2 linked regions of the Variovorax paradoxus genome follow. The protein of the gene in region 2 interacts with the protein of the main gene of each other region in a pairwise test. Links are inferred from orthologs where the notes say so. Each region holds a gene or a part of one and is shown on either strand. Other genes may lie near its edges.

Evidence for each region.
Region 1: the proteins of glnK (region 2) and glnL interact in binary tests that used the Escherichia coli proteins (3 or more experiments, as listed by UniProt). The link is inferred for Variovorax paradoxus from one-to-one orthologs.

Annotation. Positions count from the first base shown.
Region 1 is NZ_CP045644.1:6,574,059-6,588,617, reverse strand. The notes cover bases 1-2,977. They hold glnL (nitrogen regulation protein NR(II)), read left to right. Parts: upstream 1-937; coding sequence 938-2,017; downstream 2,018-2,977. Other genes in these bases: ntrC (nitrogen regulation protein NR(I)), read left to right, coding at 2,044-2,977; GFK26_RS30560 (hypothetical protein), read left to right, coding at 402-926; glnA (type I glutamate--ammonia ligase), read left to right, coding at 1-255. Also shown: more of ntrC, read left to right, coding at 2,978-3,573; GFK26_RS30545 (hypothetical protein), read right to left, coding at 3,730-4,257; xth (exodeoxyribonuclease III), read right to left, coding at 4,263-5,048; GFK26_RS34735 (ABC transporter permease), read right to left, coding at 5,264-6,757; GFK26_RS30530 (substrate-binding domain-containing protein), read right to left, coding at 6,828-7,658; GFK26_RS30525 (molybdopterin biosynthesis protein), read right to left, coding at 7,697-9,619; gephyrin-like molybdotransferase Glp, read right to left, coding at 9,616-10,869; GFK26_RS30515 (hypothetical protein), read right to left, coding at 11,020-11,403; GFK26_RS30510 (formate dehydrogenase subunit gamma), read right to left, coding at 11,400-12,668; GFK26_RS30505 (hypothetical protein), read right to left, coding at 12,681-12,914; fdh3B (formate dehydrogenase FDH3 subunit beta), read right to left, coding at 12,929-13,549; GFK26_RS30495 (formate dehydrogenase subunit alpha), read right to left, coding at 13,559-14,559.
Region 2 is NZ_CP045644.1:1,275,758-1,290,036, forward strand. The notes cover bases 9,552-12,248. They hold glnK (P-II family nitrogen regulator), read right to left. Parts: upstream 11,221-12,248; coding sequence 10,882-11,220; downstream 9,552-10,881. Other genes in these bases: GFK26_RS05790 (ammonium transporter), read right to left, coding at 9,552-10,852; GFK26_RS05800 (TorF family putative porin), read right to left, coding at 11,291-12,154. In the rest of the region: GFK26_RS05745 (DMT family transporter), read left to right, coding at 1-647; GFK26_RS05750 (glutathione peroxidase), read left to right, coding at 659-1,147; GFK26_RS05755 (carboxypeptidase regulatory-like domain-containing protein), read right to left, coding at 1,148-1,582; glycolate oxidase subunit GlcF, read right to left, coding at 1,681-2,919; glycolate oxidase subunit GlcE, read right to left, coding at 2,944-4,068; GFK26_RS05770 (FAD-linked oxidase C-terminal domain-containing protein), read right to left, coding at 4,085-5,587; GFK26_RS05775 (L-lactate permease), read right to left, coding at 5,602-7,263; GFK26_RS05780 (LysR substrate-binding domain-containing protein), read right to left, coding at 7,379-8,266; GFK26_RS05785 (SMP-30/gluconolactonase/LRE family protein), read right to left, coding at 8,285-9,214; more of GFK26_RS05790, read right to left, coding at 9,419-9,551; GFK26_RS05805 (YifB family Mg chelatase-like AAA ATPase), read left to right, coding at 12,372-13,910; GFK26_RS05810 (serine/threonine-protein kinase), read right to left, coding at 13,929-14,279. UniProt on the Escherichia coli protein: Involved in the regulation of nitrogen metabolism. Regulates the activity of its targets by protein-protein interaction in response to the nitrogen status of the cell.

The sequences.
Region 1 (14,559 bases), 5.3 Mb from region 2 along the record:
AAGATCCATCCGGGCGAAGCCGCCAGCAAGGACCTGTACCACCTGCCGCCGGAAGAAGACGCGCTGATCCCGACCGTCTGCCACAGCCTGGACCAGGCTCTGGAAAACCTGGACAAGGACCGTGCGTTCCTGACCAAGGGCGGCGTGTTCACCGACTCGTACATCGACGCGTACATCGACCTCAAGATGCAGGAAGTCACGCGCTTCCGCATGGCGACCCATCCGGTCGAATTCGACATGTACTACTCGCTGTAAAAAGCGCAATACCCAGCCCGTCTCGGCGGGCAGGTAAGACAAAAGGACGGCCCCGGCCGTCCTTTTTCCTTGGTGCGGAACATCCCATCGTGAGGGCGCCCGAATTGCATCAAAATGCGCGTTTGTCGCGCCCTCTCCGGAATCAAATGAAGACTGTCTCCCTGATTTTCCTGGCCGCCGCCTCGTTCGCCACCGCCCCGGCGGCGCTCGCGCAAGAGCGCGTCTGGCGTTGCGGCAACGAGTACACCAACAACGCCACCGTGGCCCAGCAAAAGGGCTGCAAGGTCATGGAAGGCGGCAACGTCACCGTCGTGCAGGGCACGAAGCCTTCGGGCGGTGGCAGTGCGTCGTCGTCGGGCTCGGGCGGTTCTTCAGCCGCGCGCGCCCCGGCAGGCAGCCCGCGTGTCGAAGGCGTCGATCAGCGCGCCCGCGACGGCGAGGCGCGCTCGGTGCTCGAAACCGAGCTGCGCAAGGCCGAAGCCCGCCAGACCGAGCTCAAGAAGGAATACAACAACGGCGAGCCCGAGAAGCAGGGCAGTGAAGGCCGCAACTACCAGAAGTACCTCGACCGCGTGGCTGAAATGAAGGCCGAACTCGCGCGCAACGAGAGCGACATCGCCGGCATCCGCCGCGAAATCGGCCGCCTGCCCGGCAAGCCGCAAGCGCAGTAAGCGGCGTCACCATGGTGTTCGGGAAGAAGGCGACTGGCGCCACTCCGCGCTTTCGCGCCTTCGACCTCTTGTCCACGCTGATCGCGGTGGTCAACAGCGACGGCTCGGTGCTGTTTGCCAACGCAGGCCTCGAGGATGCACTGGGCACCTCGCGGCGCACGCTCGAGGGCTCGCAGTTCGGTGCCTGTTTCCATGAGCCGCAGGTGCTGCGCACGGCGCTCGACGGTGCCAGCAGCAACGACTTCGCCACGCTGCGCTACGAGGCCTTTCTGCGGCGTGTGAACCACGAGCTGATGCCCGTGCAGGTCACGCTGGCGCACGGCGACAAGAAGGGCGAGCTCATCATCGAGATGTCGCCGCTGGAGCAGCAGGTGCGCCAGGACCGCGAAGAGCGCCTCATCGATCAGGCGCAGGCCAACAAGGAACTCATCCGCAACCTCGCGCACGAGATCAAGAACCCGCTGGGCGGCATCCGCGGCGCGGCGCAGTTGCTGCAGATGGAGGTCGAGTCGCGCGACCTCATCGAATACACCCAGGTCATCATCCATGAGGCCGACCGGCTGCAGACGCTGGTCGACCGGCTGCTGGCGCCGCACCGTCGCCCGCACGTGGTGGGCGACGTGAACATCCACGAGGTGTGCGAGCGCGTGCGCTCGGTCATCCTGGCGGAGTTCTCACGCGACCTGCACATCGAGCGCGATTTCGACGTCTCCATTCCCGAGTTCCGCGGCGACCGCGAGCAGCTCATCCAGGCCACGCTCAACATCGCGCACAACGCGGCGCAGGCCCTGGCCGAGCGCCGCGCGGCGGGCGATGCGCAGATCACTTTCAAGACGCGCGTTGCCCGACAAGTGATCTTCAACAAGCAGTGGTATCGATTGGCACTGGAATTGCATGTCATCGACAATGGACCGGGTGTGCCGGACACGATCAAGGACCGCATCTTCTATCCGCTCGTTTCGGGCAGGGAAGGCGGAACCGGGCTGGGGTTGACGCTTGCACAGACTTTTGTGCAGCAGCATCACGGCGTGATCGAGTGCGACAGCGTCCCGGGCCGAACCGATTTCAAGATATTGATTCCGCTGCCCTAGCGCAGCCCCGGCAACAGAGGAGATGCATGAAGCCGATCTGGATAGTTGATGACGACCAATCGATACGCTTCGTGCTCGAGAAGGCACTGCTGCGCGAAGACATGCCCACGCGCAGCTTCACGAACACACGCGAAGTGCTGGCCGCACTCGAACAGGCCGAGGGCGACGAGCAGCAGGGCCCGCAAGTCCTGGTGAGCGACATCCGCATGCCGGGCGGCTCGGGGCTCGACCTGCTCGACAAGATCAAGGCCAAGCACCCCGGCCTGCCGGTCATCATCATGACCGCCTTCTCCGACCTCGACAGCGCGGTCTCGGCCTTCCAGGGCGGCGCCTTCGAGTACCTGCCCAAGCCCTTCGACCTGCCGCGCGCCGTGGAACTCATCCGCCGCGCCGTCGACGAAAGCCAGCGCGAGGAAGTGTCCGAAGAGCGCATGGTCGCCGCCCCCGAGATGCTCGGCCAGGCGCCCGCGATGCAGGACGTGTTCCGCGCCATCGGCCGGCTCTCGCAGAGCAACGTCACGGTGCTCATCACCGGCGAATCGGGCTCGGGCAAAGAACTCGTGGCGCGTGCGCTGCACAAGCACTCGCCACGCGCCAACGGTCCCTTCGTGGCGATCAACACCGCCGCCATTCCCAAAGACCTGCTCGAGAGCGAACTCTTCGGCCACGAGCGCGGCGCCTTCACCGGCGCGCAGACCATGCGCCGCGGCCGCTTCGAGCAGGCCGAGGGCGGCACGCTGTTCCTCGACGAAATCGGCGACATGCCCTTCGACCTGCAGACACGCCTGCTGCGCGTGCTCAGCGACGGCCATTTCTACCGCGTGGGCGGCCACAACTCGGTCAAGGCCAACGTGCGCGTCATCGCCGCCACCCACCAGGACCTCGAGCAGCGCGTGAAGCTCGGCGGTTTCCGCGAAGACCTGTTTCACCGCCTCAACGTGATCCGCCTGCGCCTGCCCGCGCTGCGCGAACGCGGTGAAGACGTGCCCGCGCTCACAAGGCACTTCCTGCAGCAGAGCGCGCGCCAGCTGGGCGTCGAGCCCAAGCGCATCTCCGACGCCGCGCTCGCCAAGCTCGCGACCTTCGGCTTCCCGGGCAACGTGCGCCAGCTGGAGAACATCTGCCACTGGCTGACCGTGATGGCGCCCGCGCAGCTGATCGAGTCGAAGGACCTGCCGCCCGAAGTGATGGCGGTCAGTGGGGCGGACGTGCATGCGGCCGTGGCCGAGGTTGCGGCGCCCGTGCAGGCTGTTGCGGCGGCGCCGTTGGCTGTTGTCGAGCGCGACGCGTCAGTGCCGGCTGTGGCCGTCCCCGAGGTGGTGCCAGGCGCACCCGCCGGCCCCAGCGCCTGGGAAAGCGGCCTCGAAGCCGAAGCTCAGGCCCTGCTCGCCGCAGGCCGCACCGACGTGTGGGACGTGCTCACGCGCCGCTTCGAATCGCGGCTGATCCTCACCGCGCTGGCCAACACGCGCGGCCGGCGCATCGAGGCGGCCCAGAAGCTGGGCATCGGGCGCAACACCATCACCCGGAAAATCCAGGAACTCGGTATCGAATGAAAAGGCCCTCTACGGGCCTTTTTTACGACCTGCCAACGCGCACTTGAACCCTTCCAGGGATACCGCGGAACCGGCTTTGCCGGGCCGCTGGTATCGCCCCCTGCAAGGGGGTTGGCGTAGCGACACGAAGTGCGCGCAGCCTGGGGGTGTGCCAAGTTACCGGCTGCGTTGGCCCAAGGTGAGCGAATCGAGCTGGAAATTGCCGCTCTTGTCCCAGAGCCAGGTGTCGACGTAGGTGTGGCCGCCCAGCTTGCCGGGGCTGGGCAAGGGCGAGGTCGCCCTGATCAGGTCCGCGATCATCGGTGGCACCTCGGGCGCGTGGCTGGGCACGCGGCTGAAGGTCACGTTGGTGATCTTGCCGTTTGCATCGATCTCCGTTTCGACCACGACCACGGCATACACCAGCGGCGGAATCTTGCCCTTGTAGATGCGGCTGGCGTAGGCCTTGTAGATGTGGCGCGCGCCGGTCTTGCGGTAGGTGCGGATCGCGGGCGTCTGCGCGGTGATGAGCCGCACGGTCGGCACGTCGCGGCTGCCTTCTGTGGCGGTTGCGCCGCCCGGTGATGTGCTGGCCGGGCTTCCCGACCCGCCGCCCGGCTTGAGGACCGAGCAGGCGGCCAGCGCGAGCGCCGCGGCGGCGATCGCGGCGGAACGGGCCAGGCGCGCGGCGATCGGCGTCGTCATGGCCGTCAGGCGCCCGGGCCGAGTTCGAGCACCACCGGCGCGTGGTCGCTCGGCTTTTCCCATTTGCGCGGCACGCGGTCGATGACGCAGCCCTTCACGCGCGGCAGCAACGGCTCGCTCACGAGGATGTGGTCGATGCGCAGGCCGCGGTTCTTCTGGTAGCCCAGCATGCGGTAGTCCCACCACGAATAGCTTTTTTCGGGCTGCTCGAACATGCGGAAGCTGTCGGTCAGGCCCAGGCCGAGCAGCGCCTTGAAGTGGTTGCGCTCCTCGGTCGTGTGGTGGATCGTTTCCTTCAGGCCCACCGGATCGAAGCTGTCGCGGTCTTCGGGCGTGACGTTGAAGTCGCCCAGCAGCACGAGGTTGGGGTGCGCCGCGAGTTCACGCGCAAGATAGTTGTGCAGCGCGTCGAGCCACAACATCTTGTAGGCGAACTTCTCGCTGCCGGGCGCCTGGCCGTTCACGAAGTAGCAGTTCACCACGCGCAGCGGGCCCGAGGGCGTGTCGATGGTGGCGGCGATCACGCGCGACTGCTCGTCGGCGAAGTTCTCGATGTTCTTCACCACGTCGCGCACCGGCGCGAGGCTGAGGATGGCGACGCCGTTGTAGGTCTTCTGTCCGAACACCGCTGCTTCGTAGCCGGCCGACTTCAGCACCTCGAGCGGAAACTTGTCGTCGGTCATCTTGAGCTCTTGCAGGCACAGCACATCGACCGGGTTGGCGATGAGCCAGTCGAGCACATGCTGCAGGCGCGCGGTGAGGGAGTTGACGTTCCAGGTGGCTATTTTCATGAGGGCTCTGCGTATTCAGTGATCGGGTGTCGGCCGTGCGTTCGCAGCCGGTCGGTGAGGTCTTCGTGCAGGCGAAAGCAGTGGCGCCCCCAGACCCGGAAGGAATGTCGGCAGCGAGACCGCGACAGTGATTTCCATCGCGGTATTTTGCCTCGACGGATCGGGGTGCCGTGTAAGCGGAAGCATGGGTGCGCAAGCGCAAGAGACCGCCGGCGTCAGGGCTGGATGTGCCAGCCCAGTTCACCCTGCAGGAACTGGTCCGCCTCGGGCGGCAGATCTTCTGCGTTGAAGAAGTTCGCCACCGGCCGGTCGACGACGATGCGGCCCGCATGCAGATACGCGACGCGCGTGGCCAGGCGCTTGGCCTGGCCGAGGTTGTGGGTGCTCATCACGAGGGTCACGCCGCTGCGGGCGACCTCTTCGATGAGGGCCTCGATCTCGTTCTTGGCGCCGGGGTCCAGGCTGGCCGTCGGTTCGTCCAGGAACAGGATGTCCGGCTGCAGCGCCCAGGCGCGTGCCAGACCCAGGCGCTGCTGCTGTCCGCCCGACAGCGAACGCGCCGAGCGCTGCGCATGGTCCAGCAGTCCTACGCGTGCCAGCGCCAGTCCGCAACGCTCGTTGCGCTCGGCGGCCGGCACGCCGGACAGCCACAGGCCGATCCAGACATTGCGCCACACCGAGAGGCTCAACAGGAAGGGGCGCTGGAACAGCATGGCCGCCCGTGGAAGTCGGCCCTGGGGTTGCAGCGGCAGGCGCTCGCAGCGGCCTTCGCAGGGCAGCAGGCCATGCAGCAGCCGCAGCAGCGTGGTCTTGCCCGAGCCGTTGGCACCGACGAGCACGAGCCGGTCGCCCCGGTGCAGCGTCAGCGATGCCTCGTTGAGCGCGATCACCTGGCCGAAGCGCACCGTGACCCGCTCGGCCCGGATCAGCGGTGTCGCCTCGGTGGCAACGTGCGTGCGCGGAGCGGGCGTCCGGTGCACTGCATGCGGCTTCACTTGCGCCGCGGCGTTCGGCTGCCGCGTGGCCAGCCACTGCAGCAGTCCGATGGCGCCGTTGACCGCACCGACCACCGCCAGCAGCACGATGCCCAGCGCCAGGGCCAGTGCAAGGTCGCCCTTGCTGGTCTCCAGCGCGATGGTGGTGGTCATCACACGCGTGACGCCGGCGATGTTGCCGCCCACGATCATCACGGCGCCGACCTCGGCGATGGCGCGCGCAAACGCCGTGAGCAGCACGGTGGCCACGCCCATCCGGTCGTGCACCAGCATCAACAGCGACGTGGCGAGCGGCCCGGCGCCCAGCGAGCGCAGCTGGTCGCCGCCATCGGCCAGCGCCGCCATCACGAGCCGGCGCGACAGCGCGGCGATCAGCGGCGTGACGAGCACGGCCTGCGCCACCACCATCGCCGACGGCGTGAACAGGATGCCCAGCTGGCCCAGCGGCCCCGAGCGCGAGAGCAGCAGGTACACCAGCAGGCCCACCACCACCGCGGGCAGCGCGAGCAGCGTGTTCACCAGCCACACGGCCAGCGCGTGCCCCGGGAACCGCGCCACCGCGAGCCAGGCGCCCAGCAGCAGGCCGAACAGCGCACCGATCAGGCAGGCCGTCGCGCTCACTTGCAGCGAGAGCGCCGTGATGCGCACGAGTTCGGGGTCGGCGGCGGCGATGAGTCGCCAGGCCAGCGCCCAGCCTTCGGTCATGGTGTTCATCGACGACCGGCTTTCATCGCCACCGCGAGGCCCTGCCTGTCGCGCGGCCCGTCATCGACCGGAGCGCCGCTCACTGGCCCGCGTTCGGGAAGAAGAGCTGCTCGCCGCCGATCTTGTACGAGGCAATGGCGGCTTGCCCGTCGCGCGACACCACCCAGTCGGCGAAGCCTTGCGCCAGGTCTTTCTTCACGTGCGGGTGCTTGGCCGGGTTCACGACGATCACGCCGTACTGGTTGAACAGCTGCTTGTCGCCCTCGACCACGATGCCCAGGTCGGCGCGGTTCTTGAAGTTGAGCCAGGTGCCGCGGTCGGACAGCACATAGGCATTGGTCGACGCCGCGATGTTGAGCGCCTGGCCCATGCCGCAGCCGCATTCCTTGTAGCCGGCAGGCTTGGCGGTTGCAAGGTCGATGCCGGCGAGTTTCCACTGGCGCAGCTCGGCCGAGTGGGTGCCGCTCTTGTCGCCGCGCGAGACGAAGGCCGTGCCTGTGGTGCCCAGGCGCTTGAGCGCCACCGCGATGTCCTTGCCGCGCACGCCGGCCGGGTCGGACTTTGGTCCGATCAGCACGAAGTCGTTGTACATGACCGCCTGGCGCGCGAGGCCGAAGCCTTCGGCGACGAACTTCTCTTCGGCGGGCTGGTCGTGCACGAACAGCGCGTCGGCATCGCCGCGTCGCGCCATGTCCAGCGCCTGTCCGGTGCCCACGGCCACCACGCGCACCTCGGTGCCCGTCGCCTTGGTGAACTGCGGCAGCAGGTGCTTGAACAGGCCCGACTGTTCCGTCGAGGTGGTCGACGCCAGCACGATGAACTTGTCCTGTGCCTGCGCGATCGGCGCGAGCAACGTGCCGGCGAGCGCGCCGGCGAGGGCGAGGAGGGTGAAGCGTCTGCGCAAAGCCATCGTCGAGGTCCTTGTGAGTGGAAGAAGCAGTTCTGTGATCAGGCGGCGGGTTCGACGACGCGAAAGCCCAACCGGCCCAGCGCCTCGCGCGCCGCCGCCGACTGCAGCAACGCAACGAAGGCCTGCACGGGCGCACGCGCCAGCCGCGCCTTGGGCACGGCGAAGTCGTAGCGCTCTTCCTGTACCGGAATGAAGCCCAGGCCGTACTGCCGCGCGACGGTGTCGATGGCCAGGCCCCAGTCGGCGCGCGCTTGCGCCACGGCCACCGCCACCGCGTTGTGCGATTTGGTCTGCACGCCGTAGCCGGGCGGCTTCGTGCCGGCGAGCAGGCGATCGATGAGGATGCGCGTGCCGCTGCCGGCGTTGCGGTTGACCATGGTGCAGCCGGGCTGCGTGGTCGCGGCGGCGATGGCCGCAGTGGCGTCCAGGCCCTCGAAGCGTGCGTCACCCGGGCGGTAGATGATGCCCTGCATGCGGCCGTAGCCCGGCACCAGTTCGAGCGCCGGGGTGAGCAGCGGCTGGTTGTAGACGCCGGTCGCCGGGTCCATCAGATGGATGCCCGCCACGTCGCATTCGCCGCGCTTCGCGGCCATCAGCCCGCCTGTGCTGCCCACGTTCATGGCCTTGATGCGCAGGCCCTGGCGCATCAGTTCGCCGGCCAGCCAATCGAGGCCCACGCAATGGCTGCCGATGAAGATCAGGTCGGCGGCGTCCAGCCCCTGGCCCAGCCGCTGCACCTGCACGGGCGCGCCGGCATCGAGGATCTCGGTGTGCTGGCCGATGGTGATGAAGCCGTCCGCGCTGCTGAAGGTGGTGACCGAGCCCGAGCCTTTGCCCATCGGGTAGGCGGCCAGGCCGTCGTCGGTGGGCACGAGGCCCACGAGCAAATATTCGGTGCGCCCGCGCTCGGAGTTCACGCGCAGGGGCAGCGTGGCCGTCACGTGCTCGCGCCGCTCGGGCGGCTGGCCCGCAAAGGCGCGGATCACGGGCGCGAGGAACTCATGGAAGGTGAAGACGGCCGAGGTCGGAAAGCCCGGCAGGATCACGACCGGCTTGCCGCCCGTGACCGCCAGGCACACCGGCTTGCCGGGCTTGAGCGCCACGCCGTGCGCCACGACGCCCGGGTCGCCGAGGGCTGCCACCACGCGGTACGACAGGTCGCCTTCGCCCTTGGAGGTGCCGCCCGAAAAGACCACGGCGTCGCATTCGAGCCCGCGTGCGAGGGCGGCCGACAGCAGGGCCTCGTCGTCCGGAATCACGCCCAGCCGCACGGGCTCGCCGCCCAGTTCCTCGACCGCGGCGCCGATGATGGCGGCGTTGGAGTCGTACACGGCGCCCGTCGGCAGCGGTGCGCCGGGCGCGACGATCTCGTTGCCCGTGGAGAAGATGGCGACGCGCGGCTTGCGGTACACGCCGACCTCGGCCAGCCCCAGCGCCGCGAGCACGCCGATCTCGCGCGAACTCAGCGGCTGGCCGGCGCGCAGCACGGTTTCGCCGCGTGCGATGTCGGTGCCGGCGTAGCTGACGTTCTCGCCCGCCGTGGCGGCGCGGCGAACCTGCACGTCGCCGTGGTCGAGGTCGGTGTGTTCCACCATCACCACCGCGTCGGCGCCGCGCGGCAGCATGCCACCGGTGGCGATCGCGGTCGCGTGGCCGGGCGTCACCTCGCGCTGCGGCACGATGCCGGGCGCGAGCGTCTCGCCCACGAGGGCCAGCGCGCGCACCTGTTCTTCCATCGCGCCCCAGGTGTCGGCGGCCTGCACGGCAAAGCCGTCGACATTGGAGCGGTCGAAGCCGGGCACGTCGATGGCCGCGACCACGTCGTCGGCCAGCACACGGCCCAGCACCGCGTGCAGGGGAAGTGTCTCGCGGCCCAGCGGCGCGAGGGTCAGGTGTTCGCGGAAGCGGCGCTCGGCCTCGTCCCGCGTGACGACATCGAGAAATTGCGATTGGGCTTTCACAGGCACTCGTACAGATGAACAGTGACGTCGGTCCCGGGCCCGAAGCCTTCGCTTTCGGCGGGGGCGATCACGAAGCCGTCGGCCCGCGTGGTCGAGCTCAGCACCGACGCACCCGAGAGCGCGAGCGGTTCCACGCCGTCGCTGCCGATCTTCACGCGCACGTAGTCGACGCGCCCCACTTGCGAGACGATCTTGCGTGCGACGGTGGCGCGCGTGCGCGGGTAGGGCCAGTCGGCGGGCCGTCCGCCGAGCCGGCGGATCGCGCGGCCGGCAAAGAAGTCGTAGGCGCACAGGCACGAAACGGGATTGCCCGGCAGCAGGAACACCAGCGTGTCGCCGATGCGCCCCATGCCGGCCGGGCTGGAGGGCCGCATCGCGATGCCGTGGATGGCCAGCTCGCCGAGTTCGGCCAGCAGGCGCGGCGCATGGTCCTCGGCGCCCACGCTGGAGCCGCCGGAGATGAGCACCACGTCGGCGCCCGGTGCGGCCAGCGCCTGCGCGATGACCTGCGGGTCGTCGCCCAACCGCTGGTGCGACTCGAGCACGCCGCCGTCGCGCGCGACCAGCCCGCGCAAGGTCACGGAGTTGGCGTCGTAGATCTCGAAGGGCCCCTTGGGCGTGCCGGGCGCGCGCACTTCATTGCCCGTGACGAGCAGCCGCACGCGCGGCCCGCGCACCACCTGCAATTGCGCCAGGCCCAGCGACGCCGCCAGCCCCGCATCCTGCGGGCGCAGCCGGCGGCCCGCGGGCAGCGCCGTGCTGTCGCGCGCGATGTCTTCACCGATGTGGCCTACGTGCTGGCCCGGCGCGACGGCGCGCGTGATGGCCAGGCGCCCGTCGTGTTCGCTCGCGTATTCGGCGGGCACCACGGCGTCGAGCCCTTGCGGCACCGGGGCGCCGGTCATGATGCGGACGGCTGCGCCTGCGGGCACGTCGCCGTCGAAAGGCCGGCCTGGCCACGCGTGGCCCACGATCGGAAATTCCAGCGGGTTGTATTCGCCGGCGCCGGTGCTTTCGCCGCCGCGCAGCGCATAGCCGTCCATGGCCGCGCGATCGAACTCGGGCACCGCGATGGGCGCGATCACCTCATCCAGCAGCACGCGTCCCGTGGCCTCGTCGACCGCCACGGATTCACCGGACAGCAGGGGCGTGTGGGCGTCGATCCAGGCGAGGGCGGTGGGCACCTCGGCGCGCTGCGTGAAGCCGCGCATGCGCACATCGGTCGAGGCAGTTCGTTCGGGTGGGGGCATCGGGCCAGTATAGAAGTTGGATGTCGCTGGCGTTGTCGGGCACAACACCCGGTCGCACGCGAAAGCGGCCACACCGGCAAGTGCCGGCGAGCCGTGCTCGGTCTCTTTTTTTCGATTGCGCTCGTGCCTGCGCGGTGCGCCGTCGGCCTGCTACTTGGGTGCGGGATTCGTCTGGGCCGACGTCTGGTTCGAACTCGGCGGCGCCGCGGCCGTGGGGGCCGGGGAGTGGGCGCCCGACGCCTCGATGGGCTTGACCTCGGGCTTGGGCGCCGCGGCGTAGGGGCCGGGGTCCACGCACGGCGGCGTGGCCACCGCGGCCGGTGCCGGCTTGCCCGCGGCTTCGGCGCTGGCGCGGTACTTGGCCGCGACCTGGTCCTGCGACTTGCACAGCAGGTAGCCGTCGGTCTTGGCGGTCCACGCGGTGCGGGCGGCGGTCTCGGCGGCCTTGGCCTGGGCTTCGGGCGAGAGCGGCGGGAGCTTGGCGAATGCGGACGCTGCGGCCAGCGTGCACAGAAGGGTCAATGTGTGCTTCATACGGAGGTTCCTTGCGCCGTCGCCGGCCGTGCGGGCTCCGGGGCGCCGGTGGGTTGCGAGCGCTGCGCGGGGATCTTGCCGGCCTCGATGTCGTCGTACCAGAGGCGGTGGTGCTCGCGCGCCCAGGCCTCGTCGACATAGCCTTCGCGCATCGCCTTGTAGGCGCCGGTCATGCCCAGCGTGCCGATGTAGATGTGGCCCATGATCATGGCCATCATGAGCAGCGTGGCCACGGCATGCACCATGTGCGCGACCTGCATCTCGCCGCGCGTGTAGACGAAGCCGGGCAGCAGCTTGTCGAGGAACAGGCCGGAGGCAATGACGATGCTGCCCAGGAACAGCACGCCGCCCCAGAAAACCGCCTTCTCGCCGGCATTGAAGCGGTGCGACGCGGGCTCCTTGCCCCCGAACAGGCCGCCGCCGTGCCGCAGCCAGGTGAGGTCGTCCTTGCTCGGCCAGTTGCTGCGGATGAAGGTGAAGATCATGAACAGCGTGGTCACCACGAACAGCGGCCCCACGAAGTTGTGCACGGTCTTGAGCACATAGGCCAGCCAGCCGAACAGCGTGCTGCCCAGCACCGGCAAGAGGAAGAACCTGCCGAAGGCCATCACGATGCCCGACACCGCGAGCGTGACGAAGGCCAGCGCGTTCGACCAGTGCGTGGCGCGTTCGAACGGCGTGAAGCGCTCGATCTTGCGGCCCGTTTCCTTGCCATGCAGGCGGATCGGTCCACGCGTGAAATAGAAGATCGCCAGCGCCAGCAGCGTGACGAAGAGCAGCGCCGCGCCGTACGGAATGATCCAGTTGTTGCGCACCTGCCGCCAGGCTTCGCCGGCGTTGGTGAAGCGCGAGCCCGGGTACTGCACGAAGCCCTGGATCAGGTTGCCGGCCTCGGGCGCTTCGCTCACGGGCAGGCTGCTGTAGCCGGTGACGCCGCCGCTCACCTGGCGCCACATCGGCGCGTTGTTGCCCGGCTGCACCTTGTTGCGCTCGCCGTTGGTCTGGTTGAGGTAGTTCGGGTCGGCACTGGCTTCGGGCTTGACCTCGAAGATGTTCTGGCTGCGGATGCCGCCTTCGGCCTTCGGCGCAGGCGTTGTCGCAGCTGCCGGGGCAGACGAAGCGGGCGACGCGGGCGCGGCGGTGACAGCACCGCTCGCGGCCGGGGCCTGGTTGGCCTCCTGGGCCAGCGTCATGGCTGCACTGCCCAGGAGCGCGGTCGCCAGCAGCGCGTGGAACGCCTGCCTGGTGCGAATGGTGACGCTCATGCGGCCTCCGGTTCAGTTCGTTCGGGTGTACTCGTTCTGGCCGTTGGAGCGCGTCTTGATCTGCTGCTCCCACGACGCCTTGTCGCCCACCTTCCAGCCGGGCGCGGTGAAGACCGTGCCGGTGTTGGCCTGCGTGCCGGTGCCGCTCCAGGGCACCGCGTCGTACTTGACGCCCTCGGCGTTCGTCTGCGGCTTCTCGCCGCAGGCTGCGAGCAGCATCGCGCCCGAAGCGAGCGCGCCGAGCATCACGACCGCGCGCTTCACTTGGTGCCTCCGGTGGGCGGCGTGCCGGCCTGTTGCGAGCCGTAGGCCGTGCCCCAGCCCCAGACTTCGGCGCCCGTGCCGCGGTGCACGACGCGAGTGCGGAAGATGTCGGCCACCACGTCGCCGTCGCCGGCCAAGAGCGCCTTGGTCGAGCACATTTCTGCGCAGGCCGGCAGCTTGCCTTCGGCCAGGCGGTTGCGGCCGTACTTTTCGAACTCGGCTTCGGAGCCGTTGGCCTCGGGGCCGCCGGCGCAGAAGGTGCACTTGTCCATCTTGCCGCGTGCGCCGAAGGTGCCTTGCGACGGGAACTGCGGCGCGCCGAAGGGGCAGGCGTACGAGCAGTAGCCGCAGCCGATGCACACGTCCTTGTCGTGCAGCACCACGCCCTCGTCGGTGCGGTAGAAACATTGCACGGGGCACACCGCCATGCAGGGCGCATCGGAGCAGTGCATGCAGGCCACCGAGATCGACTTTTCGCCCGGCAGGCCGTCATTGAGCGTGACCACGCGGCGGCGGTTCACGCCCCAGGGCACCTCGTTCTCGTTCTTGCAGGCCGTGACGCAACCGTTGCATTCGATGCAGCGCTCGGAATCGCAGACGAACTTCATTCTTGCCATGGTGATTCCTTATGCTTTCTCGATGTTGCAGACCGTGGTCTTGGTCTCTTGCATCATGGTGACGCTGTCGTAGCCGTAGGTGGTGCCGGTGTTGATGGCCTCGCCGCGCACGATGGGCGCGGCGCCCTTCGGGTAGTACGCCAGCAGGTCTTCGCCCTGCCAGCGGCCCGAGAAGTGGAAGGGCATGAACACCGTGTCGGGCCCCACGCGCTCGGTCACGAGGGCCTGCACGTTGAGCTTGGCGCCGGTGGGCGTGTGCACCCAGGCGCGCTCGCCGTTGCGGATGTTCTTCTCGGCCGCGACCTTCGGGTTGATCTCGATGAACATCTCCTGCTGCAGCTCGGCCAGCCAGGGGTTGGAGCGCGTTTCCTCGCCGCCGCCTTCGTATTCCACGAGCCGGCCCGAGGTCATGATGTACGGGAATTTCTCGGCGATCTTGTCGGCGATGTTCTTCTGCTGCACGGTCTTGTAGAGCGTGGGCAGGCGCCAGAAGGCCATCTTGTCGTCGTGGGTCGGGTACTTGGCGACGAGGTCGGGGCGCGTGCCGTACAGCGGCTCGCGGTGCTGCGGAATCGCGTCGGGAAAGTTCCACACCACCGCACGCGCCTTGGCATTGCCGAAGGGGTGGCAGCCGTGGTTCTTCATGAACACGCGGATCATGCCGCCCGAGCTGTCGGTCTTCCAATTCTTGCCTTCGGCCTTGGGCTTCTCGGCCTCGGTGAGTTCGTCCCACCAGCCGAGCTTCTTGAGCAGCAGGTGGTCGAGCTCGGGGTAGCCGGTGGTGATGTCGGCGCCCTTCGAGTAGGAACCGTCTTCGGCCAGCAGGTTCTTGCCGTTGCGCTCCACACCGAAGTTCGCGCGGAAGTTGCCGCCGCCGTCCATCACGTGCTTGGACGGGTCGTACAGGTTCGGCGAGCCGGGGTGCTTGAGTTCGGGCGTGCCGTAGCAGGGCCAGGGCAGTCCGAAGTAGTCGCCCGAGATGTCGTAGCCGTTGACCTTGTCCTTCACGG
Region 2 (14,279 bases):
AGGGCGACGTGGTGCGCGTGGTGCTGCTGTTCTATCTGATGCCGCTGTGGAGCGTGATGCTCGCCTGGCTGCTGCTGGGCGAGCGGCCGACGGGCGGCGCGCTGGCGCGCGTGGCGCTGGCGCTCACCGGCGTGGTGGTGGTGCTGAAGGCGCCGGGCACCGACTGGCCGGTGCCCTCGAGCCTGCCCGACTGGCTGGGCGTGGCGGCGGGCTTCGGTTTTGCCGTGACCAACATCGTGCTGCGTCACCTGCGGCATGCGCCGGGCGAGTCGCGCGCGCTGGCGATGTTCTGGGGCTGCACCGTGGTCGCGGGCGTCGGGGCGGTGAGCGGCACCGCGTTCGGCGGCATCGATTCGCCGCTGCTCGCCTCGCCCGGCTGGTTCGGCTGGGCCGCACTGCTGGGCACGGGCTTCATCGTCGCCAACGTGTGCCTGCAGTACGGCGCACCGAAGCTGGCGGCCAGCGCGACCTCGGTGATCATGCTGTCGGAAGTGCTGTTCGCGAGCGTCTCGTCGGTGGCGCTGGGCGCGTCGACCATGAACTCGCGCATCCTCGTCGGCGGCGCGCTGATCGTGCTGGGGGCTGTGTGGTCGGCGTTTGCGCGAACCCCGCCCGCGCGCGATGATCGCGTTTCCGCGTCCACCTGAGGAACTCCCCCATGACCAGCGTCTATGACTTCCAGGCCACCCGCATCGACGGCAAGCCGGTGAAGCTCTCGACCTTCCGCGGCAAGGTGCTGCTGATCGTCAACACGGCAAGCAACTGCGGGTTCACGCCGCAGTTCGAAGGCCTGGAAGCGCTGCACGAAAAGTACGCCGGCCAGGGCCTCGCGGTGCTGGGTTTTCCGTCCAACCAGTTCGGTGGACAGGACCCGGGCACCAACGAGGAAATCGGTGCCTTCTGCATGACCAACTACGGCGTGAGCTTTCCGATGATGGAGAAGATCGACGTCAACGGCAGCGGCGCCCTGCCGCTGTTCCAGTGGCTCACCAAGGAAAAGCCGGGCCTGCTGGGCAGCACGGCCATCAAGTGGAACTTCACCAAGTTCCTGGTCGGGCGCGACGGCACGGTGCTCAAGCGCTACGCGCCGCTGGACACGCCGGCCTCGCTCACGCGCGATATCGAGGCGGCGCTCGCGGCCGGCTGATCAGAAGCGGAAGTCCGCCGTCTTCGGCGCGCCGCCGACCGTCACGGTCTGGCTTTTTGTCTCGCCCGTCGACGTGCTCACGTCGATCACATAGCGCCCCGCCGGCAGGTCGATCAGGCAGACCGGCCCGGTGGCCGTGAAGGCCATGGCGGCCGACGTGTTTGTGTCGCCGCCCTTGATCGCGACATTCAGGTTGGCCAGGTAGGCACCGTCGGCGCGCGCGAACAGCAGCGCCAGCGGATGGTTCTTCATGGCGGCGCGCATTGCGATCGACTCGTCGGAGCCGATGCCGCCGCACACATGGCGTGTGGGGCCGGCGCCCTGCCAGGGCGGCAGCGCCGACGGCGGCTGCTGCGCCTGCGCAGCGAAGGTGCCTGCGATACAGGCAGCGGCCAGCAATGCACGGCGCAGCGGAAAAGCAGAAACGAAGGACATGGCGCGAACTCCTTGCAGCGTCTTCGGTGCGCCATGATGCGCCCCGAACGCGCGCTGCGCACGTCGGACGGCAACGTGCCCTGCCGTGCGCGTGCGCCCTACCCTGCGGGCGTCTGCAGCGCCGCGTCGAGCAGCTCGACCCAGTGCCGCACGGGCGTGTCACCGCTGCCGCTTTGCAGGTGCGTGATGCAGCCGATGTTGGCCGAGGCGATGGTCGTGGGTTGCAGCTGCTTCAGGTGGCCGAGCTTGCGGTCGCGCAGCGGATACGCCAGCTCGGGCTGCAGCACCGAGTAGGTGCCGGCCGAGCCGCAGCACAGGTGCGATTCGTTCATGGCCACGCGCACATCGAAGCCGAGCGCGCGCAGGTGCGTCTCGACGCCGCCGCGCAGCTTCTGGCCGTGCTGCAGCGTGCATGGCGGGTGATACGCCACCACGCCTTCAGGCGCACGCACGCGGGCCTTCAATGCGGGCACGAGGTCGGGCAGCAGTTCGCTCAGGTCGCGCGTGAGCGCGCTGATGCGCGCGGCCTTCGCGGCATAGGCCGCGTCGTGCTGCAGCAGGTGGCCGTACTCGCGCACGGTGACGCCGCAGCCCGAGGCGTTCATCACGATGGCTTCGACCTCGTTGCCTTCGACAAAGGGCCACCAGGCGTCGATGTTGGCGCGCATCTGCGCCTTGCCGCCTTCCTGGTCGTTGAGGTGGAACTTCACGGCGCCGCAGCAGCCCGCCTCTTTCGCGATCACGGTCTGGATGCCGGCCGCATCCAGCACGCGCGCGGTGGCGGTGTTGATGTTCGGCATCATCGACGGCTGCACGCAGCCCGCGAGCATCAGCACCTTGCGCGCATGCGTGCCGGTGGGCCAGCGGCCGGCGTCCTGCTTGGCGGGCACCTTGGCCTTCAGCGCTTCGGGCAGCAGCCCGCGCACCGACTGGCCGAGCTTCATCGCGGGGCCGAACAGCGGCGATGGCAGCGCCTCTTTCAGCAGCCAGCGCGTGGCCGACTCCAGGGCGGGGCGCGGCACTTTCTCGTCGACGATCTTGCGGCCGATGTCGACCAGGTTCCCGTACTGCACGCCGCTCGGGCAGGTGCTCTCGCAGTTGCGGCAGGTGAGGCAGCGGTCGAGGTGCAGCTGCGTGCTGCGCGTGGGCACATGGCCTTCGAGCACCTGCTTGATGAGGTAGATGCGCCCGCGCGGCCCGTCGAGCTCGTCGCCGAGCAGCTGGTAGGTCGGGCAGGTGGCGGTGCAGAAGCCGCAGTGCACGCACTTGCGCAGGATGGCTTCGGCTTCGCGGCCCGCGTCGGTGTCGCGGAATTCGGGGGCTAGTTCGGTTTGCATCGCGGGGTGGTGTCGTTTCTTTTTTTACTGGTCGCCTGCGAAGAGCCGGCCGCGGTCGAAGACCCCGTGCGGGTCGAACTCCTGCATCAGCGCGCGATGGATGCGTGCCACGGGCGCGCTCAGTGCGTCGAAGCGCGGCACGCTGCCGTCGGCGGCTTGCGCCGCGGGCACGCGGAACAGCGTGGCGTGGCCACCGGCGGCCTGCGCAGCTTCACGCAGGCGCGCGGCCTGCGCGGGCGGCGCGAGGTACCAGCGCTGCCCGCCGTGCCACTCGACCAGCGGCGCAGCGCAGCCCTCAATGGCGATCACCGGCGCGGTCTGCGGCACCGACAGGCGCCACAGCGCCAACGAGCCGTCGGCGTCGGCGTCGCGCGCGAACCACGGCATGCGCTGGTCACGCAACGCGGCCCAGCCGGCAGCCGCGCGTGCCGGGTCCTGGCGTTCGCCGCCGAGCTGCGTGCAGGCCGCTTCCACGGCCGCCACGGCGCCGCGCAGCCGCAGGCGCAGCACGCCCGCGCCGGGCGCGTGTTCGAACCAGCTGCTCGCATTCAGCGGCAGCGGGCGCCCGCCCCATTCGTTGAGCAGGCGCAGCGCATCGGCCTGGGTGCAGGCGAACGCGAGCGTGGCCTCGGCCGGCGGCACGGGCAGCACCTTGAGGCTCACTTCGGCGATCACGCCCAGCGTGCCGAGCGAACCCGCGAGCACGCGCGAGACGTCGTAGCCGGCCACGTTCTTCATCACTTGGCCGCCGAAGCTCAGCACCTCGGCACGGCCGTTGACGAGCGTGGTGCCGAGCACGTAGTCGCGCACCGCGCCCACGCCGGCGCGCGACGGGCCGCTGAGGCCGGCGGCGACCATGCCACCCACCGTGCCGCCGACATCGAAGCACGGCGGCTCGAACGGCAGGCACTGGCCTTGTTCGGCGAGTGCGGCTTCGAGTTCGGCCAGTGGCGTGCCGGCACGCACGGTGACGACCAGCTCGCTGGGTTCGTAGCTCGTGATGCCGGCGAGCGCGCGCAGGTCGAGCAGTTCGCCGTGCGGCGGCTGGCCGTAGAAATCCTTGGTGCCGCCGCCGCGCAGGCGCAGCGGTGTGGCGTCGGCCGCGGCGGCGCGCACGCGCTCGACGACCTGCTGGAGGGCGGTGTCCATGTTCGTCATCAACTTCTCAGAATCTCGGCAGGTCGGCGTGCTTCAGCCGGCCGCCGCGCACCACTTCTTTGCCGTACTCGGCGCAGCGCTGCAGCGTGGGAATCACCTTGCCGGGGTTGAGCAGCCCGGCGGGGTCGAAGGCGCGCTTGATGCCGAACATCTGCTCGTTCTCGGCCGCGGTGAACTGCACGCACATGCTGTTGAGTTTTTCCACGCCCACGCCGTGCTCGCCCGACACGGTGCCGCCCATGGCGACACTGGTCTCGAGGATGTCGGCGCCGAACAGCTCGCAGCGGTGCAGCTCATCGGGGTCGTTGGCATCGAACAGCACCAGCGGGTGCAGGTTGCCGTCGCCCGCGTGGAACACGTTGCAGCAGCGCAGGTTGTATTTTTTCTCCATCTCCTGGATCGCCAGCAGGATGTCGGCGAGCCGCTTGCGCGGGATGGTGGAGTCCAGGCACATGTAGTCGGGGCTGATGCGGCCCGACGCCGGAAAGGCGTTCTTGCGGCCGCTCCAGAATTTCATGCGCTCGTCTTCGCTGGTGCTCACGGCGATGGCGGTGGCGCCGCAGCCGCGCAGCACGTCGGTCATGCGGCCGATTTCTTCTTCGACCTCTTCGGGCGTGCCGTCGGATTCGCACAGCAGGATGGCGGCAGCGTCGAGGTCGTAGCCCGCGTGCACGAAGTCTTCGACGGCGGCGGTCATGGGCTTGTCCATCATCTCCAGGCCGGCCGGGATGATGCCCGCCGCGATCACCGCTGCGACCGCGTCGCCGGCTTTGCGCACGTCGTCGAAGCTGGCCATGATGCAGCGCGCCAGCTGCGGTTTGGGCACGAGCTTCACCGTGACCTCGGTGGTCACGGCCAGCATGCCTTCGCTGCCGATGGCCAGCGCGAGCAGGTCGAGGCCCGGCGCATCGAGCGCCTCGCCGCCGAATTCGATCAGCTCGCCCTCGGCCGTGAAGCCGCGCACGCGCAGCACGTTGTGCAGCGTGAGGCCGTATTTCAGGCAGTGCACGCCGCCCGAGTTCTCGGCCACGTTGCCGCCGATGGTGCAGGCGATCTGGCTCGACGGATCGGGCGCGTAGTAGAGGTTGAAGGGCGCGGCCGCTTCACTGATCGCGAGGTTGCGCACGCCGCACTGCACGACGGCCGTGCGGCTCACGGGGTCGACCTTCAGGATGCGGTTGAACTTGGCGAGCGAGAGCGTCACGCCCAGCGCGTGCGGCATCGCGCCGCCCGAGAGCCCGGTGCCGGCGCCGCGTGCGACCACGGGCACGCCGAGCTGGTGGCAGGCCTTGAGCACGGCGGCCACCTGCGCCTCGGTCTCGGGCAGGGCCACCACGAGCGGACGCTGGCGGTAGGCCGTGAGGCCGTCGCATTCGTAGGGCGTGGTGTCTTCGGCGTGCCAGATGAGCGCATGCGCGGGCAGGTGCGCCTGCAGCGCCCGCACCACCTGCGCCTGGCGCTCCGCCTTCGACAGCTGCGTGTGCTGGTCGGTCGTGACGGGAGCATTCATGGCGGGAGCAACTTTCAGCGGACGACCATCAGGGTGAATGGCCACACATAGGCCTGCAGCGTCACGTACAGGCCGACCAGCGAGGCCAGCGCGATCGAGTGGAAGAACACGTAGCGCAGGATGTCGCCTTCGTGATTGAACCACCGCGTGGCGGTGGAGGCCACCACGATCGACTGGGCGTCGATCATCTTACCCATCACGCCGCCCGAGCTGTTGGCCGCGCCCATGAGGTTGGGCGCCAGGCCGAGCTGGTCGGCCGCGACCTTCTGCATGCCGCCGAACAGCACGTTCGATGCGGTGTCGGAGCCGGTCATGGCCACGCCGATCCAGCCCATGAGCGTGCCGAAGAAGGGATAGAACACGCCGGTGTTGGCAAAGGCCAGGCCCAGCGTGGTGTCGGTGCCCGAGTAGCGCGTGAGCGTGCCCAGCGCGAGCATCAGCACGATGGTCATGAGCGAGTAGCGCACCATCCAGAGCGTGCGGACAAAGGTGCGCACGATCTCGACGGGGTTGTACTTCATGAACAGCGCGCTCACGATCGCCGACAGCAGGATGCCGGTGCCCGTGGCCGACAGCAGGTTCAGCACGTACACCGCGCCTTCCTTCGTGGGCGCCGTCACCACCGGCGGCATCTTCTCGATGAGGTTGTGCAGCCCGCCCATCGGGAACGACGGTGCGAAGACACCGTTGAGCGCGGTCTTCACCGACGGCAGGCCCCAGATGAAGACGAACACCGAGAGGATCACCCAGGGCATCCACGCGCGCACCAGCGCCTCGCGGCTGTGCACGACGATGGCGGCCGGCGGCTTGGCCTCGTGCGCGCTCACGTCCTTGCCGCGCAGCGAGGGCGAGCGCCACACGTTCTTGGGCTGCCACACGCGCAGGAACAGCACCAGGCTGGCCATCGACACGATGGCCGCGATGATGTCGACCAGCTCGGGGCCGATGAAGTTCGACACCAGGTACTGCGGCACCGCGAACGACACGCCCGTGACCACGATGGCCGGCCAGATTTCCATCATCGCCTTGCGCCCCGCGAAGGCCCAGATGAGCCAGAACGGCACCAGCAGCGAGAAGAACGGCAACTGGCGGCCGATCATCGCGGTGACTTCCATCAGGTCGTAGCCGTGCACCTTGGCCAGCGTGATCACCGGCGTGCCGAGCGCGCCGAACGCGACCGGCGCCGTGTTGGCGATCAGCGAGAGCCCCGAGGCGGCCAGCGGCGAGAAGCCCAGGCCGATCAGGATGCCGGCCGTGACCGCCACCGGCGTGCCGAAGCCCGCCGCGCCCTCGAAGAACGCGCCGAAGCAGAACGCGATCAGCAGCAGCTGGATGCGGCGGTCCTCGGTGATGCCCGAGAGCGAGTCCTGCAGCACCTTGAAGCTGCCGTTCTGTTCGGCCAGCTGCTGCAGGAAGATGATGTTCAGCACGATCCAGCCGATCGGCAGCAGGCCCGTGAAGCCGCCGAAGAGCGCGGCGCGCCCGGCCATTTCGGCCGGCATGCCGTAGGCGAACACGGCGACCACCAGCGCGGCCAGCAGGCCGAGGCCAGCGGCGATGTGCGCCTTGATGTGAAAGAAACCAAGGCACGCGAGCATCACCACCACCGGGATCGCGGCGAGCGCGGTGGAAATGATCATGTTGCCGAACGGGTCGTAGATCTGCTGCCAGGTCATGCGTTGTCTCCGGGGAGTCTGTTGTTGTGACTCGCACTCTAGGGAGAAGCACGCCGTTCGAATTGAAGGTTTTTTGCCCGGGCGTTGATAAAAATTTGTCGCGCGGGCCTGTCGGTCAATGCAGCGTCTGCACGATCCAGTCGACGAAAGCCGCGCACTCCCAGCGCTCCAGCGTGCCCGGCTGCCAGCAGATGTAGTGGCGGTGCGGCGAGGGCACGGGCCGGTCCGACAGCGCCACCAGCCGACCCGATTCGAACCAGGCGGCGCCCAGCTTCTGGCGCACCAGCGCCACGCCGAAGCCACTCGCGGCCGCGTCGTACACGAGCCCCAGGTCGTTGAACTGCGAGCCCAGGTGCGGCTCGGGCTGGTCGATGCCGCAGCTCGCGAACCAGGTGCTCCAGGGCTCGAGCGGGCTGCGGATCAGCCGCGCGCTGGCGATCTCGGCCGCGGTGCCAAAGCCGTCGAAGGGCCCGAACTCGTTGAGGTAGCTCGGGCTGCAGGCGGGCACCACGTCTTCGCCGATGAGCAGGCGGTGCTCGCAGTCGGCATACGCGCCGATGCCGTAGCGCACCTGCAGGTCGGTCTGTTCGGCCGTGACGTCGAGCAGCGGAATCGACACATGCAGGGCCAGCTCGATGTCGGGGTAGATGTTGCGAAAGAGTTCCAGCCGCGGCATCAAAAACTGGCGGCTGAAGGTGGGCGTGACCGCCACGCTCAGGCGCGGCGCACGCAGCGCCGCGTCACGGCTGCCGGGCGTGGCCTGCTGCAGCGCGGCCAGGCCAACGCGCACATTCGCAAGGTACGCCGCACCGTCGGCCGTGAGGCTGAAGTCGCTGCGACCGAAGAGCTTGAAGCCCACGTGCGCCTCGAGCTGGCGGATGCGGTGGCTCACGGCGCTGGCCGTCACGCACAGCTCGTCGGCCGCGCGGCCCGCATGCCGCAGCCGCGCGACGGCCTCGAAGGTCAGCAGGCATTGGATCGGAGGGATGTGGAGCAAGGCCATCCGCGGCAGTTGCCCGACTCAGTCTTCGAAGAAATTCACCGGCAGGCCCGGCGTGTCGACGCGCATCGAGAGCACCGTGCCCGAGGCCGGGCGCTGCGCCAGTTCATCGGCCGGGCGGCCCTTGCGTCCGCTGGTGACGAACAGCGTGCGCAAATCGTCGCCGCCGAAGCAGGGCATGGTCGGGCATTGCACCGGCACCGCGATGGCCGCGACGCGCTCGCCCGTGGGCGCAAAGCGCAGCAGCTGCGCGCCTTCGAACATCGCGACCCAGTAGTGGCCGGCGGCGTCGATGGTGGCGCCGTCGGGGCGGCCGTCGTAGTGCGACGGCGCACCGGGTACCCAGCCCGCGGGCTTGGCGTCGAACTGCTGGAACACACGCGAATGCGACAGCGTGTTGGCCTCGGCATCCCAGTCCCAGGCGCGCACCGCGTGCGCGGCGGTGTCGGCCCAGTACAGGGTGCGGTTGTCGGGCGAGAACGCCAGGCCGTTGGCGGTGGTGACGTGTTCCAGCATCGACGTGATGTTGGGAGACACGTCGCCGGGGCGGGCGTCGAAGCAGTAGAGCGCGGCGTTGGCGCGGTCTTTCGCCTCGTTGAGCGAACCGGCCCAGAAGCGGCCGAGCGCGTCGCACTTGCCGTCGTTGAAGCGCATGGTGCGCACGTCGTGCTCCACGCGTGCCATCGCGACCAGCGGGCCGCCCCATTCACGGGCGCGGTAGATGCCGTCGCGCAGCGCGATCACGAAGCCACCGCTGCGTGCCGGCGCCATGCAGCCGGGCTCGGTGGGCAGGGCCCATCGCTCGACCGTGGCCGTGGGCGAACCGATGTCGCCGCGCGTGCGCAGCACGGCGCGGCCCGGGATGTCGAGCCAGTAGAGCGCGCGTTCGTGCGGGTGCCAGAACGGCGACTCACCCAGTTCGCAAAGGCTGTCTTCGATGGAGGTCCACATGGTGGGGCGATTGTGCCCCCGGCCACGCGGGCCACGGGCAAAAAAAAGCCCGCTGACGCCGAAGCGCTCGCGGGCTGAACATCCAAAGGAGACTCGCCTGAAAAAATCGGGATCTGTTGTTCTTCTTTGTATCGAAAAGGGTGGTGGTGGTCTTTGAGGAGCGGGGCCGGCGCCGTGCCGGATCACCCGCTTCCTGTGTGCGAATCAGCGGTTGTAAGCCGTTTCGCCGTGCGAGGAGATGTCGAGGCCTTCGCGCTCTTCTTCTTCCGACACACGCAGGCCGAGGGTCAGGTCGGCGATCTTGAAGGCGATGAATGCCACCACGCCGGACCACACGATCGTGAACAGCACGCTCTTGACCTGGATCCAGACCTGGCCGCCCATCGTGAAGGTGTCGGGGGTCAGGCCGCCGGTGCCGCCCAGGCCCTTGGCTGCGAACACACCGGTCAGGATGGCACCCAGGATGCCGCCCACGCCGTGCACGCCGAACACGTCGAACGCGTCGTCGGCGCCGAGCATGCGCTTGAGGCCACCCACGCCCCACAGGCAGACCAGGCCGGCCAGCAGGCCCATCACGATCGAACCCATCGGGCCGACGAAACCGGCGGCAGGCGTGACGGCCACGAGGCCGGCGACCGCACCGGACGCAGCGCCCAGCATCGAGGCCTTGCCCTTGTGCAGGCTCTCACCCAGGATCCACGACAGGGCCGCGGCGGCGGTGGCGAGCACCGTGTTCACGAAGGCCAGGCCGGCAGCGGCGTTGGCTGCACCGGCCGAGCCGGCGTTGAAGCCGAACCAGCCGACCCACAGCAGCGAGGCGCCGACCATGGTGAGCGTGAGCGAGTGCGGCGTGAACGCTTCCTTGCCGTAGCCGACGCGCTTGCCGACCATGTAGGCACCGACCAGGCCGGCGATACCGGCGTTGATGTGCACCACGGTGCCGCCGGCGAAGTCGAGCGCGCCGTCCTTGCCCAGCAGGCCGCCGCCCCACACGATGTGGGCCATGGGCACGTAGCTGAAGGTGAACCAGATCACCGAGAACAGCAGCACGGCCGAGAACTTGGCGCGTTCTGCGAAGGCGCCGACGATCAGCGCCACGGTGATGGCCGCGAAGGTACCCTGGAAGGCGAAGAACACGTATTCGGGAATCGTGGTCAGCGCGCCGAAGGTCTCCTGCGTGATGCCCTTCATGAAGATCTTGTCGAAGCTTCCGAAGAAATTGCCGTCGCCCGTGAACGCCAGGCTGTAGCCGTAGATGGCCCACAGCAGGCTGATCAGCGAGAAGATCACGAAGACCTGCATCAGCACCGACAGCATGTTCTTGGAGCGACCCAGGCCGCCGTAGAACAGCGCCAGGCCGGGGATGGTCATCAGGATCACGAGCAGCGTCGAGGTGAGCATCCAGGCGGTGTCGCCGGAGTCGACCTTGGGCGCAGGCGCCGCAGCCGGAGCGGCAGGCGCAGCTTCGGCGGCAGCGGGGGCTGCAGCCGCGGGAGCCGCTGCAGGAGCGGGCGCTGCAGCAGCAGGTGCCGATGCAGCCGGCGCCTCAGGAGTGGCGGCGGGTGCCTGGGCCAGCGCCGAAGTGCCGGCGACGAAGACGCTCAAGCCGAGCGCAAGAGAGACAAGAAGTTTTTTCATGGTCGTTGTTCTTTCGGGCCAGGAATCGGTCAGAGGGCTTCGCGGCCCGTTTCGCCGGTGCGGATGCGCACGACCTGCTCGAGGTTGTAGACAAAGATCTTGCCGTCGCCGATCTTCCCGGTGCGCGCGGCCCCCTCGACCGCCTCGATCACGCGGTCGACCAGCTCGTCGGAGATGGCCGCCTCGATCTTCACCTTGGGCAGGAAGTCGACCACGTACTCGGCACCGCGGTACAGCTCGGTGTGGCCCTTCTGGCGACCGAAGCCCTTCACTTCCGTGACGGTGATCCCCTGCACGCCGATGGCCGAGAGTGCTTCACGCACCTCGTCGAGCTTGAACGGTTTGATGATGGCTGTGACCAGCTTCATGATGAGTTGCTCCTTCTGGATGGATGAAAGGCGGCGCGGCAACGTGGGCCGCGCCTGGTTGTTGTGTCGATTACAGCGTCTTCGTCAGCGTGAGGATGAAGCGCGCCTTGTTGGGCGAGTAGTAGGTGGTGCCGAAGGTACCGAAGTCGGGGATGTCGATGCCCGGGTAGGCCACGACCTGGTAGTTGGACTTCTTGTTGGCGCCCTGCACCGAGCCCGTGAGCGTCAGGCCGCTGCCGAAGTCGTAGGTCGCGCCGACGTTGTAGTCGACGTAGCTCTTGTAGCCCAGGCTGCGGATGTCGCTGGACATGTTGGTGAAGCCGACGGCAGCCTTGAGCGTGACCTTGGGCACGATCTCCTTGCTGTAGGCCAGGTTCAGGTAGCCGGTGTTGCGGCCCTTCAGGCCCGAGCCCGACTTGGCGCCGGCGTAGCCGAAGTAGTCCTTGGACACGGTGTGCGAGTACTTGGCCGTGAACGAGCCGAAGGCTTCGTTGGCGTAGGTGGCGCCCACGTAGAGCTCGGTGGTGTTGCCCACCGAGTTGCCCGGGTAGATGTAGGTGAGCGCACCGACGTCCATGTCGACCGGGCCGGCCTTGAACTTGTAGCCGCCGTACAGGTCGCTCTCGATGCTGTTGCCCTGGAGCCAGTTGACGCTGGAGTTCCAGTTGCCGACGTAGAAGCCGCTGTCGCCGAAGGCGTAGTCGAAGCCGCCCTGGATGGCGGGCTTGAAGCCCTTGGTCTTGGCGTAGTCGTTCTTGCCGATCATGTCCTGGTCCTGGCCGCGGAACTTGTAGTTCGTGGTCAGGGTGACATTGCCCGTGAGCAGGGGCGCGGGCGCCGGTGCGGCGTCGGCGGCCTGGGCCATGGCGGCGCCGGAGGCGGTCAGTGCGGTGGCCAGAACGATCAACGCCTGGGCGGCGGTACGGTGCGTCATCAGGGAACTCCTCGCAAGTGTGTTGTTGGACCTGAGCACCCTCAAAGCAGGGAGCGTGCCAAAGTGCACAAATACCGCTCCGGCCAGAGGGCGGCGATGCCCGGCGGTGAGCGCCAAATCGTTACAAGCCCTGTTTCCGGCAGTTGCACACGCTTGCACGCTGCACGGTCCTGGGCCTGCATGTCGCGGGCGCACCAACTTGGGGAGAGGGAGAAAAATGAGTCTGTCTTTGGTGCAAAGCCGCGCCTTGCTCGGCCTGGAAGCCGCCGCCGTCACGGTCGAGGTGCATCTGGCGAACGGCCTGCCGAGCTTCACGTTGGTCGGACTGGCCGAAACGGAGGTCAAGGAAGCACGCGAACGCGTGCGCTCGGCGATCCAGAACGCCGGCCTCGACTTCCCGACGAACAAGAAGATCGTCGTCAACCTTGCGCCCGCTGATTTGCCGAAGGACTCGGGCCGCTTCGACCTGCCCATCGCCCTCGGCATCCTCGCGGCCAGCGGGCAGATCGAGAACCACCGGCTGGCCGGCCACGAGTTCGCCGGCGAACTGTCGCTGTCGGGCGAGCTGCGCCCCGTGCGCGGCGCACTGGCGATGGCCGTGGCCACCTACACGCAGGGCACGGCCGTGCGGCTGGTGCTGCCCATGGACAGCGCCCACGAGGCCGCGCTGGTGCCGGGCGCCGAGGTGTTCGGGGCGCGGCACCTGCTCGACGCGGTGCGGCAATTCGTCGCCAGCGGCGGCGGGCCCGTCGATGCAAGCGACGACGGCTGGGCCCGCGTGCGCGCCGCGCCCGGCGACGGTGCGCCGCGCTATGCCGACCTGGCCGACGTCAAGGGCCACACGGGCGCCAAGCGCGCGCTCGAGATCGCCGCGGCCGGCGGCCACAGCCTGCTGATGGTGGGCGAGCCGGGTTCGGGCAAGTCGATGCTGGCGCACCGCTTCGCCGGCCTGCTGCCGCCGATGAACGTGGACGAGGCGCTGGAAAGCGCGGCCATCGCCAGCCTCGACGGCCGCCTCGCACCCGAGCGCTGGATGAGCCGCCCGACGGCCACGCCGCACCACACGGCGAGCGCGGTGGCGCTGGTGGGCGGCGGCTCGCCGCCGCGGCCGGGCGAAATCTCGCGCGCGCACCACGGCGTTCTGTTTCTGGACGAGTTCCCCGAGTTCACGCGCGCCGCCCTCGAAGCGCTGCGCGAGCCGCTGGAGACCGGCACCATCACGATCACCCGCGCCGCCCGGCGCGCGGAGTTTCCGGCGCGCTTCCAGCTCATCGCCGCCATGAACCCCTGCCCCTGCGGCTACCTCGGCTCCACGCTGAAGCCCTGCCGCTGCACGCCCGAGCGCGTCGCGCGCTACCAGAGCAAGCTCAGCGGCCCGCTGCTGGACCGCATCGACCTGCACATCGAAGTGGCGGCGGTGTCGGCGCCGCAGCTGCTCGATGCACCGGCGGGCGAATCGACCGACAGCATCCGGGCGCGCGTGGTGAGCGCGCGCGAACGCGCGCTGCGGCGCCAGGGCCATGCGAACCAGGCGCTGCAGGGCCGCGCGATCGACACCCACGCCGTGCTCGACAGCGCCGCGCGCCATCTGTTGCAGCAGGCGGCCGCGCGGCTGGGCTGGTCGGCGCGCAGCACGCACCGCGCACTGAAGGTGGCGCGCACCATCGCCGACCTCGCGGCGGAAGATGCCGTGCAGGCCGCGCATGTGGCGGAGGCGGTGCAGTACCGCCGCGCGCTGCGCACCGGCGCGCCCTGACCCGCCGGCCCTCTTCTGCTACTTGAACTCGTGGCTCACGACCGGTGCGGACTTGCTGTCCTGCACCGTCACGCGCTGGCGGTAGGCCGTGAGGTCGCCGTTGCGCACTTCGATCGTGTAGATGCCCGGGCGCAACGGCAGCGACTTGAGCGGCGGGCTCACGCCGCGGTCCGCGCCGTCGACGAAGACCTGGCCCCAGGGCCGGATGTTGAACTGCACACGGCCCATGCCGGGTGCCGCGGCCGGGGGAGGCGGTGACACGGGCGGCGCACCGGCGATCACGGTCGGCACGGGGTTCGTGGGGCCCGCGGCCGGCGGCGGCGCCGACTGGCGGTCGAACTCGGCGATCGCGTTGCGCGCCTCCCGTGC